One region of the Kitasatospora sp. NPDC028961 genome, then DNA from elsewhere that is predicted to be linked to it. Evidence: predicted binding sites of a transcription regulator. Region 1 holds the regulator's gene; the other holds the start of a gene.
The links. Region 1 encodes HrcA, which represses chaperone genes, less so after heat shock. Its sites were predicted from a motif close to TTNGCACTCNGNNNNNCNGAGTGCNAA; they were not measured.
Positions count from the first base shown of each region.

Region 2: the regulator HrcA is predicted to act here: its motif matches at 1,743-1,769, upstream of groL (chaperonin GroEL).

Region 1 is NZ_JBVHVO010000003.1:523,525-530,423, reverse strand. Features, by position in the region: gene hemW (radical SAM family heme chaperone HemW) at 1-1,037, shown strand, start outside; gene ACZ4UX_RS09840 (DUF3097 domain-containing protein) at 1,095-1,928, opposite strand; gene pspAB (PspA-associated protein PspAB) at 1,960-2,544, opposite strand; gene htpX (zinc metalloprotease HtpX) at 2,574-3,494, opposite strand; gene hrcA (heat-inducible transcriptional repressor HrcA) at 3,755-4,789, shown strand; gene dnaJ (molecular chaperone DnaJ) at 4,866-6,005, shown strand; gene ACZ4UX_RS09815 (16S rRNA (uracil(1498)-N(3))-methyltransferase) at 6,096-6,845, shown strand.
Region 2 is NZ_JBVHVO010000027.1:10,641-17,539, reverse strand. Features, by position in the region: gene thrC (threonine synthase) at 1-362, shown strand, start outside; gene ACZ4UX_RS30395 (ubiquitin-like small modifier protein 1) at 425-703, shown strand; gene ACZ4UX_RS30390 (cold-shock protein) at 1,307-1,510, shown strand; gene groL (chaperonin GroEL) at 1,926-3,548, shown strand; gene ACZ4UX_RS30380 (hypothetical protein) at 3,649-4,014, shown strand; gene ACZ4UX_RS30375 (HD domain-containing protein) at 4,111-4,764, opposite strand; gene ACZ4UX_RS30370 (PadR family transcriptional regulator) at 4,855-5,202, shown strand; gene ACZ4UX_RS30365 (hypothetical protein) at 5,199-6,140, shown strand; gene ACZ4UX_RS30360 (copper homeostasis protein CutC) at 6,196-6,882, shown strand.

The DNA of each region.
Region 1 (6,899 bases):
AGGAGACCTACGCCGACAACGTGGTCGCCGAGATCCGGCTGGCCCGCGAGGTCCTCGGCGACACCGACCTGCCCGTGCGGACCGTCTTCCTCGGCGGCGGCACGCCCACCCTGCTGCCCGCCCGGGACCTGGTGAAGATGCTGGCGGCGATCCGGGCGGAGTTCGGGCTCGCCGACGACGCCGAGGTGACCACCGAGGCCAACCCCGAGTCGGTCGACCCGGCCTACCTCGCCGAACTGCGCGAGGGCGGCTACAACCGGGTCTCCTTCGGCATGCAGAGCGCCCGGCCGCACGTCCTGCGGCTGCTCGACCGCCACCACACCCCGGGCCGCCCGGAGGCCTGCGTGGCCGAGGCCCGCGCGGCCGGCTTCGAGCACGTCAACCTGGACCTCATCTACGGCACCCCCGGCGAGTCCGACGACGACTGGCGGGCCTCCCTGGACGCCGCGATCGGCGCCGGGCCGGACCACGTCTCGGCCTACTCGCTGATCGTCGAGGACGGCACCAAGCTGGCCGCCCGGGTCAAGCGCGGCGAGCTGCCGATGATCGACGACGACGTGCACGCCGACCGCTACCTGATCGCCGAGCAGGCGCTCGCCGCCGCCGGCTACTCCTGGTACGAGGTCTCCAACTGGGCCACCACCCCGCAGGGCCGCTGCCGCCACAACGAGCTCTACTGGACCGGCGGCGACTGGTGGGGCGCCGGCCCCGGCGCGCACAGCCACGTCGGTGGCGTCCGCTGGTGGAACGCCAAGCACCCGGCCGGCTACGCCCGCGCCCTCGCCGAGCGCCGCACCCCGGCCCAGGGCCGCGAGCGGCTCACCGACGAGGACCGCCGGGTCGAGCGCATCCTGCTGGAACTGCGCCTCGCCGAGGGCATCCCGCTGGACCTGCTCACGGCGACCGGCCGCGCGGCCGCCGACCGGCACCTCGCCGACGGCCTGCTCGACCGCACCACCCACGAGCGCGGCCGGGCCACCCTGACCCTCCAGGGCCGCCTCCTGGCCGACGCCGTGGTCCGCGACCTGGTGGACTGAGAGTCGTTGCCGTGGTGTCAGCCGCCGGCTCGCGGTCGCGGGCCCACGGCTGACCGGTCAGTCCTCCAGGGTGACGAAGTCGATCAGTTCCTCGACCTTCGCCAGGAGGGCGGGCTCCAGGTCCTTGAAGGAGTCGACCGAGGCGAGGATCCGCTTCCACGCGGCGGGGGTGTCGGCCGGCCAGCCGAGACGGCGGCAGACGCCCCCCTTCCAGTCCTCGCCGTAGGGGACGTCCGGCCAGCCGGGGATGCCGACGGAGGAGGGCTTCACGGCCTGCCAGACGTCGATGTACGGGTGGCCGACGACCAGCACGGCGTCGCCGGTGACCCGGGCGGCGATCCGGTGCTCCTTGGTGCCGGGGAGCAGGTGGTCGACCAGGACGCCCAGCCGGCGGCCCGGGCCGGGGGCGAAGTCGGCGACGATCGCGGGCAGGTCGTCGATGCCCTCCAGGTACTCCACGACGACGCCCTCGATCCGCAGGTCGTCCCCCCAGACCCGCTCGACCAGTTCGGCGTCGTGCCGCCCCTCGACGTAGATCCGCGACTCCCGGGCCACCCGGGCCCGCGCTCCGGGGACGGCGACCGAGCCGGAGGCCGTCCGGCCCGGGGCGCGCGGGGGCGCCGGCGCCGCGGCGGCGGGGCGGACCAGGGTGACGGTCCGGCCCTCCAGCAGGAAGCCGCGCGGCACCAGCGGGAACACCCGCCGCTTGCCGAACCGGTCCTCCAGGGTGACGGTGAACCCCTCGGCGGTCTTCTCGCAGCGCACCACCGCGCCGCAGAAGCCGGTCGCGGCCTCCTCGACCACGAGGTCCCGGTCGGCGGGCACCTCGGGGGCGGGCTGCTGCCGCTTCCACGGCGGGGTGAGGTCGGGTCCGTACTGGCGGCTGCGCATGCAGGTGACTATAGGCAGGCCCGACGGGGCGTCACAGGCCCGGCGCGCCCCAGACCGGGAACCAGCGGGTGAGGTCCTTCTCCAGCCGCAGGTCGTTCCCCAGCATGGCGTTGACCTGCAGTTCCAGCGGGCTGTCGCGCTTCTCCCCGCCGCCCGGCACCGGCGCGAACGGGTAGAAGGTGCCGCGCTTGTACAGGTAGACCAGCGCCAGCGGCTGCCCCTCGGCGCCGCGGAAGGCCACCAGCGAGCAGAGCAGCTGCGGGCCGAAGCCGTTCCCCTCCAGCTCGCTGTTGACCGCGTGCAGGTCGTTGACCAGCTCCGGCAGCTCCTCGGGGGTGTGCCGGGCGAGCAGCCAGGAGTAGCCGTAGGCGTCCTTGGAGGCCTCCACCGGGACGCCGCCGCGCTCGGTGTCGGCGTCCAGCAGGGCCCGGACCTGCCGCTCGACCTCGACGAAGGCGCCGCCCTCGACCGAGGAGAAGCAGACCGACCCGACGCCGGTCGGCCGGAAGCCGGCCGCCGCCTCCAGGGTCAGCGCGGCCGAGGGCACGCCGAACAGCTGATCGAGGTCGGGCCGGACGGGCTTGGTGCGGCCGAACAGTGCGTCCAGGATTCCCACGGCGGTCCCCTCCGGGGCGTGTCGTCGGCTCAGCGGCCGAGCTGGGTGGAGATCTTCGCCAGCTGCTCCAGCCGCTTCTCCAGCGAGGGGTGGGTGGAGAACAGCTGCGAGGCGGCCTCCCGGGCGCTCAGCGCGGGGGCGAAGTAGAAGGCGTTGTACGGCTGGGCCTGGCGCAGGTCCTTGGTCGGGATCGCGGCGATCTGGCCGGTCACCTTGGTGAGCGCCGAGGCCAGTGCGCTGGGCCGGCCGGTGAGCTGGGCGGCGGCCCGGTCGGCGGCCAGCTCCCGGTAGCGGGAGAGCAGCCGGGTCAGCAGGAAGCTGATCGCGTACACCACCACCGACACCAGCGGGATGACCAGCGCGGCGATCGCGGCGTTGGAGTCGTTGCTGTTGCGGCCGCCGCCCATGAAGCCGCCGTACATCGCGATCCGGGTCATCGCCCCGGCCAGTACGCCGAGGAAGCCGGCGATGGTCATCACCGCGACGTCCCGGTGGGCGACGTGCGACAGCTCGTGCGCCAGGACGCCCTCCAGTTCCTCCGGTTCCAGCCGCCGCAGCAGCCCGGTGGTGACGCAGACCACCGCGTTCTGCGGGTTGCGGCCGGTCGCGAAGGCGTTCGGCATGTCGTTGTCGGCGACCGCCACCCGGGGTTTGGGCATGTCGGCGAGGGCGCAGAGCCGGTCGACGGTGCCGTGCAGCTGGGGGTACTGCTCCGGGGTCACCCGGTGGGCGCCCATCGCCCGTTCGGTGATCTTGTCGCTGAACCAGAACTGGGCCACGAACAGCCCGCCGGAGATCAGCACGATCAGTGGCCAGGCGCCGCGCAGCAGCGCGATCAGCAGGCCGGTGAAACCCACGTACAGGAGCCCGATCACGAACATGGTCCCGACCATCCGGCCGGTCAGGCCGCGGTCCGGGGCGAAGCGGGTGGGCTGGCCCGAGGTCGACATCGCTGGTCCTCCGTTCGCCGTTCGCTATCGATGCTGCCACCCGGCCGGTCCCGCGGCATCACCCGCGCGCCGCGCGATGCGGGCAGGATCACCCCGGCGGTGCCGTTCCTGCCGTCGGACCCGGGCCTTACACTGGCAGGTACGGTTCTGGCACTCCTCTGTTCAGAGTGCCAAAGGCCGCGGTCCGCCCGGCGGACCGCACCATGCCGGAACGACACACGTCACCACGGACAACGTGCGAAGAGGGAGGTGCGTGCCCCATGGCCGGTGAGGTCCGCCAGCTCGACGAACGCAAGCTCGCCGTGCTCCGCGCCATCGTCCAGGACTACGTGGGCACCGAGGAGCCGGTCGGCTCCAAGGCTCTCGTCGAACGCCACAACCTCGGGGTCTCCCCGGCCACCGTCCGCAACGACATGGCCGCGCTGGAGGAGGACGGCTTCATCCACCAGCCGCACACCAGCGCCGGGCGGATCCCCACCGACAAGGGGTACCGCCTCTTCGTCGACCGGCTCGCCGAGGTCAAGCCGATGAGCGCGCCCGAGCGGCGGGCGATCCGGCACTTCCTGGACGGCGCGGTGGACCTGGACGACGTGGTCGCCCGGACGGTCCGGCTGCTCGCCCAGCTCACCCGGCAGGTGGCGGTGGTCCAGTACCCGTCGCTCTCCCGCTCCACGGTGCGCCACATCGAGCTGGTCGCGCTGGCTCCGGCCAAGGTCATGCTGGTCCTGATCACCAACACCGGCCGGGTCGAGCAGCGGATGGTCGACTGCCCGGGTCCGGTCGGCGAGGTGGTCCTCGCGGACCTCCGTGCCAAGATCAACACGAGGGCCGTCGGCGTGCGGCTGCCCGACGTGCCGGGGCTGCTGGACGAGCTCCCGGCGATGTTCGAGGCGGTGGACCGGCCGGCCGTCACCATCGTCCTGGCGACGCTCTTCGAGGCGCTCGCCGAGCAGAACGAGGAGCGGATCATGCTGGCCGGTACGGCCAACCTGACCCGCTTCGGCCACGACTTCCCGCTCACCATCCAGCCGGTGCTGGAGGCGCTGGAGGAGCAGGTCGTCCTGCTGCGCCTCCTGGGTGAGACGGCGGACGCCGGGATGACGGTCCGGATCGGCCGGGAGAACGCGTACGAAGGGCTCAATTCCACCTCGGTCGTCTCGGTCGGTTACGGTTCGGGCGACGAGAGCGTGGCCAAACTGGGTGTGATCGGTCCGACCCGGATGGACTATCCGGGCACAATGGGGGCGGTGCGAGCGGTGGCACGGTACGTGGGCCAGATCCTGGCCGAGTCGTAGGGAACGACCGGTGTCACACAGGTGACACCGGTACCAGTCGCAAGCACTTCTACAGGCGGAACAAGCGGAGCATTTGGTGGCCACGGACTACTACGCGGTACTCGGCGTCCGACGGGATGCGGGGCAGGACGAGATCAAGAAGGCGTTCCGGCGCCTGGCGCGCGAACTGCACCCGGACGTCAACCCCGACCCGAAGACGCAGGAGCGGTTCAAGGAGATCAACGCCGCCTACGAGGTCCTCTCCGACCCGCAGAAGCGGCAGGTCTACGACCTCGGCGGGGATCCCCTCTCGCCCAACGGCGGGGGCGCGGGCGGCTTCGGCGCGGGCGCGGCCGGGTTCGGCTTCTCCGACATCATGGACGCGTTCTTCGGCGCGGCCGCCGGTCAGCGCGGCCCGCGCTCGCGCACCCGGCGCGGCCAGGACGCCATGATCCGGCTGGAGATCACCCTGGAGGAGGCCGCGTTCGGCACCACCAAGGAACTCCAGGTCGACACCGCCGTCACCTGCACCACGTGCAGCGGCGAGGGCGCCGCCCCCGGCACCTCCGCGCAGACCTGTGACATGTGTCGCGGCAAGGGCGAGGTCTCCCAGGTCACCCGGTCCTTCCTGGGCCAGGTCATGACCTCCCGGCCCTGCCCGCAGTGCCAGGGCTTCGGCACCGTCGTGCCGACCCCGTGCCCGGAGTGCGCCGGCGACGGCCGCGTGCGGGCCCGCCGCACCCTGACCGTGAAGATCCCGGCCGGTGTCGACAACGGCACCCGGATCCAGCTGGCCGGCGAGGGCGAGGTCGGCCCCGGCGGCGGCCCGGCCGGCGACCTCTACGTCGAGATCGCCGAGAGCACCCACCCGACCTTCCAGCGCCGCGGCGACGACCTGCACTGCACGGTCACCATCCCGATGACGGCCGCCTCGCTCGGCACCCAGGTGCCGCTGCAGACCCTGGACGGGCTGGAGGAGGTCGACATCCGGCCCGGCACCCAGTCCGGCCAGTCGATCCCGCTGCACGCCCGCGGCATCACCCATCTGCGCGGCGGCGGCCGGGGCGACTTGATAGTGCACGTCGAGGTGCAGACGCCCACCAAGCTCGACCCCGAGCAGGAGGACCTGCTGCGCCGGCTCGCGGTGCTGCGCGGCGAGGAGCGGCCCTCCGGGCAGTTCGCGCCGGGCCAGCAGGGGCTGTTCTCCCGGCTGAAGGACGCCTTCAACGGCCGCTGACCGTACCGGCGCCCGGTGCCCCGCTCCCGGCGGGTCACCGGGCGCCGTCGTTCCCCCGTCCGTCCCCCCACCCCCACTCCAGGAACCGCCATGACCGCGCCCGTGTTCATCGTCGAGACCGCGCAGCTCGCCTCCGCCGCCCCCGGTGCGGTGGTCCGGCTGGACGGCCCGGAGGGGCGGCACGCGGCCGCCGTGAAGCGGCTGGAGCCGGGCGAGGCGGTGACCCTGGCCGACGGGCTCGGCCTGGGCGCCGACGGCACCGTCACGGCCGTGCACGGCAAGGACGCCGTCGAGGTGACGCTCGCCGCGGTCCGCCGGGAGGCCGAGCCGGCGCCGCGGATCGTCGTCGTCCAGGCGCTGCCCAAGGGCGACCGCGGCGAGCTGGCGGTGGAGACCATGACCGAGGTCGGCGTGGACGTGGTGATCCCCTGGGCCGCCTCCCGCTGCATCACCCAGTGGAAGGGCGAGCGCGGCGCCAAGGCGCTCGCCAAGTGGCGCTCCACCGCCCGCGAGGCGGGCAAGCAGTCCCGCCGGCTGCGCTTCCCCGAGGTCCGCGAACTCGCCACCACCCGCCAGCTGGCGCCCGTCCTGGCCGGGGCCGCGCTCGCCGCGGTGCTGCACGAGGACGGCGCCGAGCCGCTGGCCGGCGCCGCGCTGCCCGGCGGCGGGGACATCGTCCTGGTGGTCGGCCCCGAGGGCGGGGTCTCCCCGGAGGAGCTGGCCGCCTTCGCCGAGGCCGGTGCCAGGCCGTACCGGCTCGGGTCCTCGGTGCTGCGCACCTCGACCGCGGGAGTGGCCGCCGGCGCCCTGCTGCTGGGCCGCACCGGCCGCTGGGGCTGAGCGGGCCGGTCGCCGCACGGACCGTTCGTTCCCCGGCGGTTCGTTCCCCGGCGG
Region 2 (6,899 bases), on a different contig from region 1:
TCAAGCCGGACACCATCGCCAAGTCGCTGGCGATCGGCAACCCGGCCGACGGCCCCTACGTGCTGGACATCGCCCGGCGCACCGGCGGGGCGGTCGAGGACGTCACCGACGCCGAGGTGGTCGCCGCGATCAAGCTGCTGGCCCGGACCGAGGGCATCTTCGCCGAGACCGCGGGCGGGGTGACCGTCGGCGTGCTGAAGAAGCTGGTCGAGACCGGACAGCTGGATCCGGCCAAGGAGACCGTCGCGATCAACACCGGTGACGGCCTGAAGACGCTGGACGCCGTCTCCGACTCCGGGATGACCACCGTCATCCGCCCGACGCTGGCCTCGTTCCGCGACGCCGGCCTCGCGTCCGCCTGACCCGTCCGCAGCCCCCGCAGCCCGTACCGGCCGCCCGGCCGCACCGCCCGAGGAGATCCCCCATGAGCGCCACCGTCCGCATCCCGACCATCCTGCGCACCTACACCGGCGGCGCCGCCGAGGTGGCCGCCGAGGGCGCCACCCTGGGCGACGTCATCGCCGACCTGGAGCGGAACCACGCCGGGATCGCCGCCCGGATCCTGGACGACGCCGGCAAGCTGCGCCGGTTCGTCAACGTCTACGTCAACGACGACGACGTCCGGTTCGCCGAGGGCCTGGCCACCGAGATCAAGGACGGCGCGAGCGTTTCGATCATTCCGGCGGTGGCCGGCGGCTGCTGATCCGCCCCTTTCCGACCAGGCCTTTCCTCGGCCGACCCGTTTTCGACCGGGCCGTCCGTGCGTACGGAATTCCGATCTCCGTACGCGCGGGCGGCCCGCCGCATTCCGGCGGGAATATTTCGCGGTCCGGGGGAGTAGAGTGTGGCTCGTCCGGGAAGAGGGCCGCCCCACCCCCCTCGCGCCGGTACTCGAACTCCGTCCGCGCCCGTACCGCCGGTGTCTGTCCGGCCGCTGAGACCGGCGCCGGGGCCGTGACCGTGAAACATGTCAGGCCGATGTCAGAATTCTCGAAGGCATTTGAGTAATTCGTCCGCTATGTCCGGCGTGAAATGCCGATTTCCTCCCGCTTTGGTCTGGCCTGTCCCCTGGCGGACCTAGGGAATTCCCAGCGGTTGACCCTGTTGCAGAGGGCGTCGATCCGGATACATTCAGCCGCGGTCGACGCAATCACCCGCTCACCGGAGGCCTTCCGGTGGTCTCCGCGGACGATTGTGGCGTGCACGGCTGCGCCCAGGGGGGGTTCCCCGGGCCGGCCTCAAACCAGACCCGGGCCCGCGACCTGCGGGCGCGTGAAGGGCCAGCACAGCACTAGGGGAGTTCGGAATGGCTCAGGGCACCGTCAAGTGGTTCAACGCGGAGAAGGGCTACGGCTTCATCGCGGTCGACGGTGGTGCGGACGTCTTCGTCCACTACAGCGCGATCCAGATGGACGGCTACCGCACCCTTGAGGAGGGCCAGCGGGTCGAGTTCGAGATCTCTCAGGGGCAGAAGGGCCCGCAGGCGGACATGGTCCGCGCCGCGGTCTGACCTTTCCGACCCCAGGAGTTCGGCTCGGCCCATTCGGCTGGTGCACCTCTTGCTTCACGACGGGCCCGTACGACACATGTCGTACGGGCCCGTCGGCATGTCCGGCGGGGGCCCGCGCGGCGTCCGGCGCGGGGGTGCCGGACACCCCGGCGGCGCCCCGGCGGGAGCTCGTCGGGGGCTCGCCGACGGCGGCCGCAGGGGGCGGACGCGGCTCGCGGGTTGGGCGATTGGGCTTGCACTCGCCTACCCGGAGTGCTAATCATTGGCGTTAGCACTCACAGTGTGAGAGTGACAGCGGACTGGGTCGGTGAGGCCCCCGGGAGCGGTAGGGGAAAGGACCCCCGCACACCAGGGCCGTCCGTCGCGGGCACCCCTTGGTCCGAGCAGTCGACCGTGTCCCGGAGGACCACTTCTGATGGCCAAGATCATCGCCTTTGATGAGGAAGCTCGCCGCGGCCTTGAGCGTGGCATGAACCAGCTCGCCGACGCGGTGAAGGTCACGCTCGGCCCCAAGGGCCGCAACGTCGTGCTGGAGAAGAAGTGGGGCGCCCCCACGATCACCAACGACGGTGTCTCCATCGCCAAGGAGATCGAGCTCGAGGACCCCTACGAGAAGATCGGCGCGGAGCTCGTCAAGGAGGTCGCCAAGAAGACCGACGACGTCGCGGGTGACGGCACCACCACCGCCACCGTGCTGGCCCAGGCGCTCGTTCGCGAGGGTCTGCGCAACGTCGCCGCCGGCGCCAACCCGATGGCCCTGAAGCGCGGTATCGAGAAGGCCGTCCAGGCCGTCTCGGACCAGCTGCTGGCCCAGGCCAAGGACGTGGAGACCAAGGAGCAGATCGCCTCCACCGCCTCCATCTCGGCCGCCGACACCCAGATCGGCGAGCTCATCGCCGAGGCCATGGACAAGGTCGGCAAGGAAGGCGTCATCACCGTCGAGGAGAGCAACACCTTCGGTCTGGAGCTCGAGCTCACCGAGGGCATGCGCTTCGACAAGGGCTACATCTCCGCCTACTTCGCCACCGACCTGGAGCGGATGGAGGCGACGTTCGAGGACCCGTACATCCTCATCGCCAACTCCAAGATCGGCTCGGTCAAGGACCTGCTCCCGCTGCTGGAGAAGGTCATGCAGAGCGGCAAGCCGCTCGTCATCATCGCCGAGGACGTCGAGGGCGAGGCCCTGTCGACCCTGGTCGTGAACAAGATCCGCGGCACCTTCAAGTCCGTCGCCGTCAAGGCCCCGGGCTTCGGCGACCGCCGCAAGGCCATGCTCGGCGACATCGCCATCCTCACCGGTGGCACCGTGATCTCCGAGGAGGTCGGCCTCAAGCTGGAGAACGCCGGCGTCGACCTGCTGGGCACCGCCCGCAAGGTGGTCATCACCAAGGACGAGACCACCATCGTCGACGGTGGCGGCGACAGCGACCAGGTCGCCGGCCGCGTGAACCAGATCCGTGCCGAGATCGAGAACAGCGACTCGGACTACGACCGCGAGAAGCTCCAGGAGCGCCTCGCCAAGCTGGCCGGCGGCGTGGCCGTCATCAAGGCCGGCGCGGCCACCGAGGTGGAGCTCAAGGAGCGCAAGCACCGCATCGAGGACGCCGTCCGCAACGCGAAGGCCGCCGTCGAGGAGGGCATCGTCGCCGGTGGTGGCGTCGCGCTGCTGCAGGCCGGTGTCGTGTTCGACAAGCTGGAGCTGGAGGGCGACGAGGCCACCGGTGCCAACATCGTCCGCGTGGCGCTGGAGGCCCCGATCAAGCAGATCGCGACCAACGCCGGCCTCGAGGGCGGTGTCGTGGTGGAGAAGGTGCGCAACCTCCCCGCCGGTCACGGCCTGAACGCCGCCACCAACACCTACGTCGACCTCATCGCCGAGGGCATCATCGACCCGGCGAAGGTCACCCGTTCCGCGCTGCAGAACGCCGCCTCCATCGCGGCGCTCTTCCTCACCACCGAGGCCGTCATCGCCGACAAGCCGGAGAAGGCCGCCGCGGCCGCCGGCGGCGGCATGCCGGGCGGTGACATGGACTTCTGATCCCCTCCGGGATCGGTCGTTTCCCGATCGCACGGGCGGTTCCCCTCGGGGAGCCGCCCGTGCGGCGTTGTGTCCGGCGCCGTTTTGGGACAATGGACGGATGGCTGCCACCGCTGATGACATCGAGACCGCCCTGCACAACGCGCGGGCGCTGATCCTGGCCGACCTGACCGCGCGGGACGTGGCGGACGCCGCCGTGGTGTCGCTGGTCGAGGACGCCGTGACGCACCGCCGGTGGTGGCTGGAGCAGTGGCCGGACGGCGCCGAGTACGTGCTCGGGCTGGTCGCCCAGGACGTCCAGGACGCGCTGCTGGAGGCCTACGGCCGCTGGCCGCTCTGCACCTCGTGCGCGGCCGACGGGGACCCGCACGCGCTGGGCGTCGAGCCCGAGCTGGGGCCGGAGCCGCACTGGGTCTGCGGCAAGGCGGGGGCGGTGGTGGCGCCCGTCGGCCGGCTCGACGGCTGATCCTGCCCCGGCCCGGCTCCGGCGCTCCGTGCGCCGGGCCGGGCCTTCGCGCGTCCTGGGCGGGTCGGCCGGTCAGTGAGTCATCGAGTCGGCGCGTCAGCCTTCGAGCCGGTCGAGTTCGGCCGCCAGGTTGGCCCGGGCGGCGGCGTCGAAGCGCTCGCGGGCGAGGGGTGTGCGGTAGAGCGCGGGCAGGGCCAGGAGCCGGCGCAGGATGTCGGCCCGCCCGGCGCGGAAGTCCGGCTCCGGGACGAAGGCGTACTCCTCGCGCACCGCGGCCGCGTAGGCGGCGTACGCCCGCGGGTCGCCGCCGAGGACGGCGAGGTCCGCGTCGCAGAGCACCTCGCCGTCCCGGTCGCCGGGCTCGGGGCGGTGCGAGACGGTGAGCCGGACCAGACGGGCCACCTCGGCGGTCCGCGGCTCGGACAGGCCCGCCTCGGTGAGCGCCCGGACGGCGAGGGCGGCGCTGCGCTCCTCGTTCTCGGAGCGGTCCGGGCGGTAGATGGCGTCGTGGAACCAGGCGGCCAGCCGGACGGTGTCCGGGTCCCCGGCGTGCGCGGCGAGCACGTCCACGTGGCCGAGCACCGCCCGCAGGTGGGCGGTGGTGTGGTAGCGGCGCTGCGGTTCGGCCCAGCGGCCCAGCAGGTCGCGGCCGTACGGCGCGGGGTCGGCGCCGGCGCCGCAGCGGCGCAGCAGGGCGGTCCAGTCGGCGAGCAGGTCGGCCGGGACGGGGGCGGCGGGCTGGTTCGGCATGGGCTCATTCTGGCGGGTGCCGGTCGCGGCACGGGCGGAGTCCGGCGGGTCCACTGGACGCATATGTAGTTTGACGATATATGTAGTCCTATGACAGAACGAGCCATGCAGGAGCCGACGCTGCTTCTGCTCACCGCGCTGGCCGACGCGCCCAGACACGGCTACGCGCTCATCCAGGAGGTCGCCGCGATCTCCGACGGCCGGGTGAAGATGCGCACCGGCACCCTCTACGGCGCGCTCGACCGGCTGCTCCAGCAGGGCCTGATCGAGGTCGCCGCCGAGGAGGTCGTGGACGGCCGGGCCCGGCGCAGCTACGCGCTGACGCCGGCCGGCCGCGGCGCGCTGGCGGCCGAGGCGGGGCGGCTGCGGGCCGTCGCCTCCGAGGCCGAGCGCCGGCTCTCCGCCGTGCTCTCGATGGTCAGGGGGGTCTTCGCGTGAGCATGCAGACCATCGACCGGCCGGTCGCCCTGCGGGCGGCGCTCCAGCTCTACCCGGCCCGATACCGCCGCGAGCGCGGCGAGGAGCTGGCCGCGGTCTTCGCCGACACCACGGCGGAGGCGGACCGGCCCACCCTGCTGCGGGAGGCGCTGGACCTCGCCGCCTACGGCCTGCGGATGCGCGCCCGGCTGACCTCGGCGTCGGCGGCCGGGCGGCTGCTGGCGCTGGCGGTTCCGCTGGTGGCCGGTACCGCCGCGGGGGCCGCCCTCTACCCGTGGGTCAGCGACCCCGACCTGATCGCCTGGCGGATCCAGGGGGCGCACTCCTCGGTCCTGCTGGCGCTGACCGTGTTCGCGCTGCCGGTGGCCTCGCTGCTGCTGGCGGTGGCCGCGGTGCTGGGGCACTGGACGGCGGCCCGGGTCCTGTCGGTCGCGGTGATCGGTGCCGGTCTGCTGAACCTGGCCGACTCCGTCCTGAGCGTGGAGTTCGTCGACTGGTGGTGGTTCTCCTACAGCTCCACCTCCGCGCTGCCGTTCGTGCTGTCCGGCCTGCTGGTGCTCGCCGCGCCGGGGGACCTGCTGGGCCGGCCGACCTGGCGGACCGCGGCCCTGGTGCCGCTGGGCGCGGTCGGGGGTCTGCTGGTGGTCACCGCCCAGGGCGGCTGGGACACCCGGTACCTGATGAACGACCCGTGGGCGGCCCTGCTGCTGGTGGTTCCACTGCTGCTGGTGTGCGCCGCGGCGCGCGGTTGGCTGGTGCCCGCGGCGATCGGGCTGGCGGTGCTGCCGCTGACCCTCTCGTTCAGCCTGTTCAGCCTCTGGGAGTCGGCCGGTGGGATCTGGAACCTGTTGGGGGTCGGCGCGGTCGGCGCGGCGTTCGTGGCGGTGGCCGGGATCGGCTGGCGGGGCATCGAGGGTCTGCGCCGCTCGGCTCTGTGACCGAACGGCCGTACGGGCCTCGCCGGGCGCCTCGCGATGTGGCAGGCTGTCTGATATGTCTAGACCAATTTTCGAAGTCATCGCGCTGACGCCCCAGGATGCCCAGGCCGCCGAGTCGGGCGGCGCCGACCGGCTCGAACTGGTCACGGACATGGCCGCCGACGGGCTCACCCCGTCGGTCGAGGACTTCGCCAAGATCCGGGCCGCCGTGGAGCTGCCGCTGCGCGTCATGCTGCGCGTCCGGGACGGCTTCGCGCCGGGCGACCTGGACGAGCTGGTGGCCCGGGCCGCCGCGCTGCGGGCCGAGGGCGCCGACGAGTTCGTCTTCGGCTTCCTGACGGCCGACGGCGCCGTCGACCTCGCCGCCACCGAGGCCGTCGCCGACGCGGTGGCGGGCTGCCGCTGGACGTTCCACCGGGCGATCGACCACAGCGCCGACCGGACCGCCCTCCGGGCGGCCGTCGGCGCGCTGCCCGGGCTGGACACCTACCTCACCTCGGGCGCGGTGGCCGGGGTGGATGCGGGCCGGGATGTGCTGCTGGCCGAGCTGGCCAGGGCCGGCGAGCCGGGGTACGGGCAGCGGATCCTGATCGGCGGCGGCCTGCGGGCCGAACACCTGCCCGGTTTGCGGGCGGCGGGCTTCGACGGTTTCCACGTCGGCGGAGCGGTGCGGGTCGCCGGGTGGCAGTCCCCCGTGGACGCCTCCAAGGTCGCCGAGTGGCGGTCCCTGATCGATGGCTGAGCGTGAGAGCGCCGACA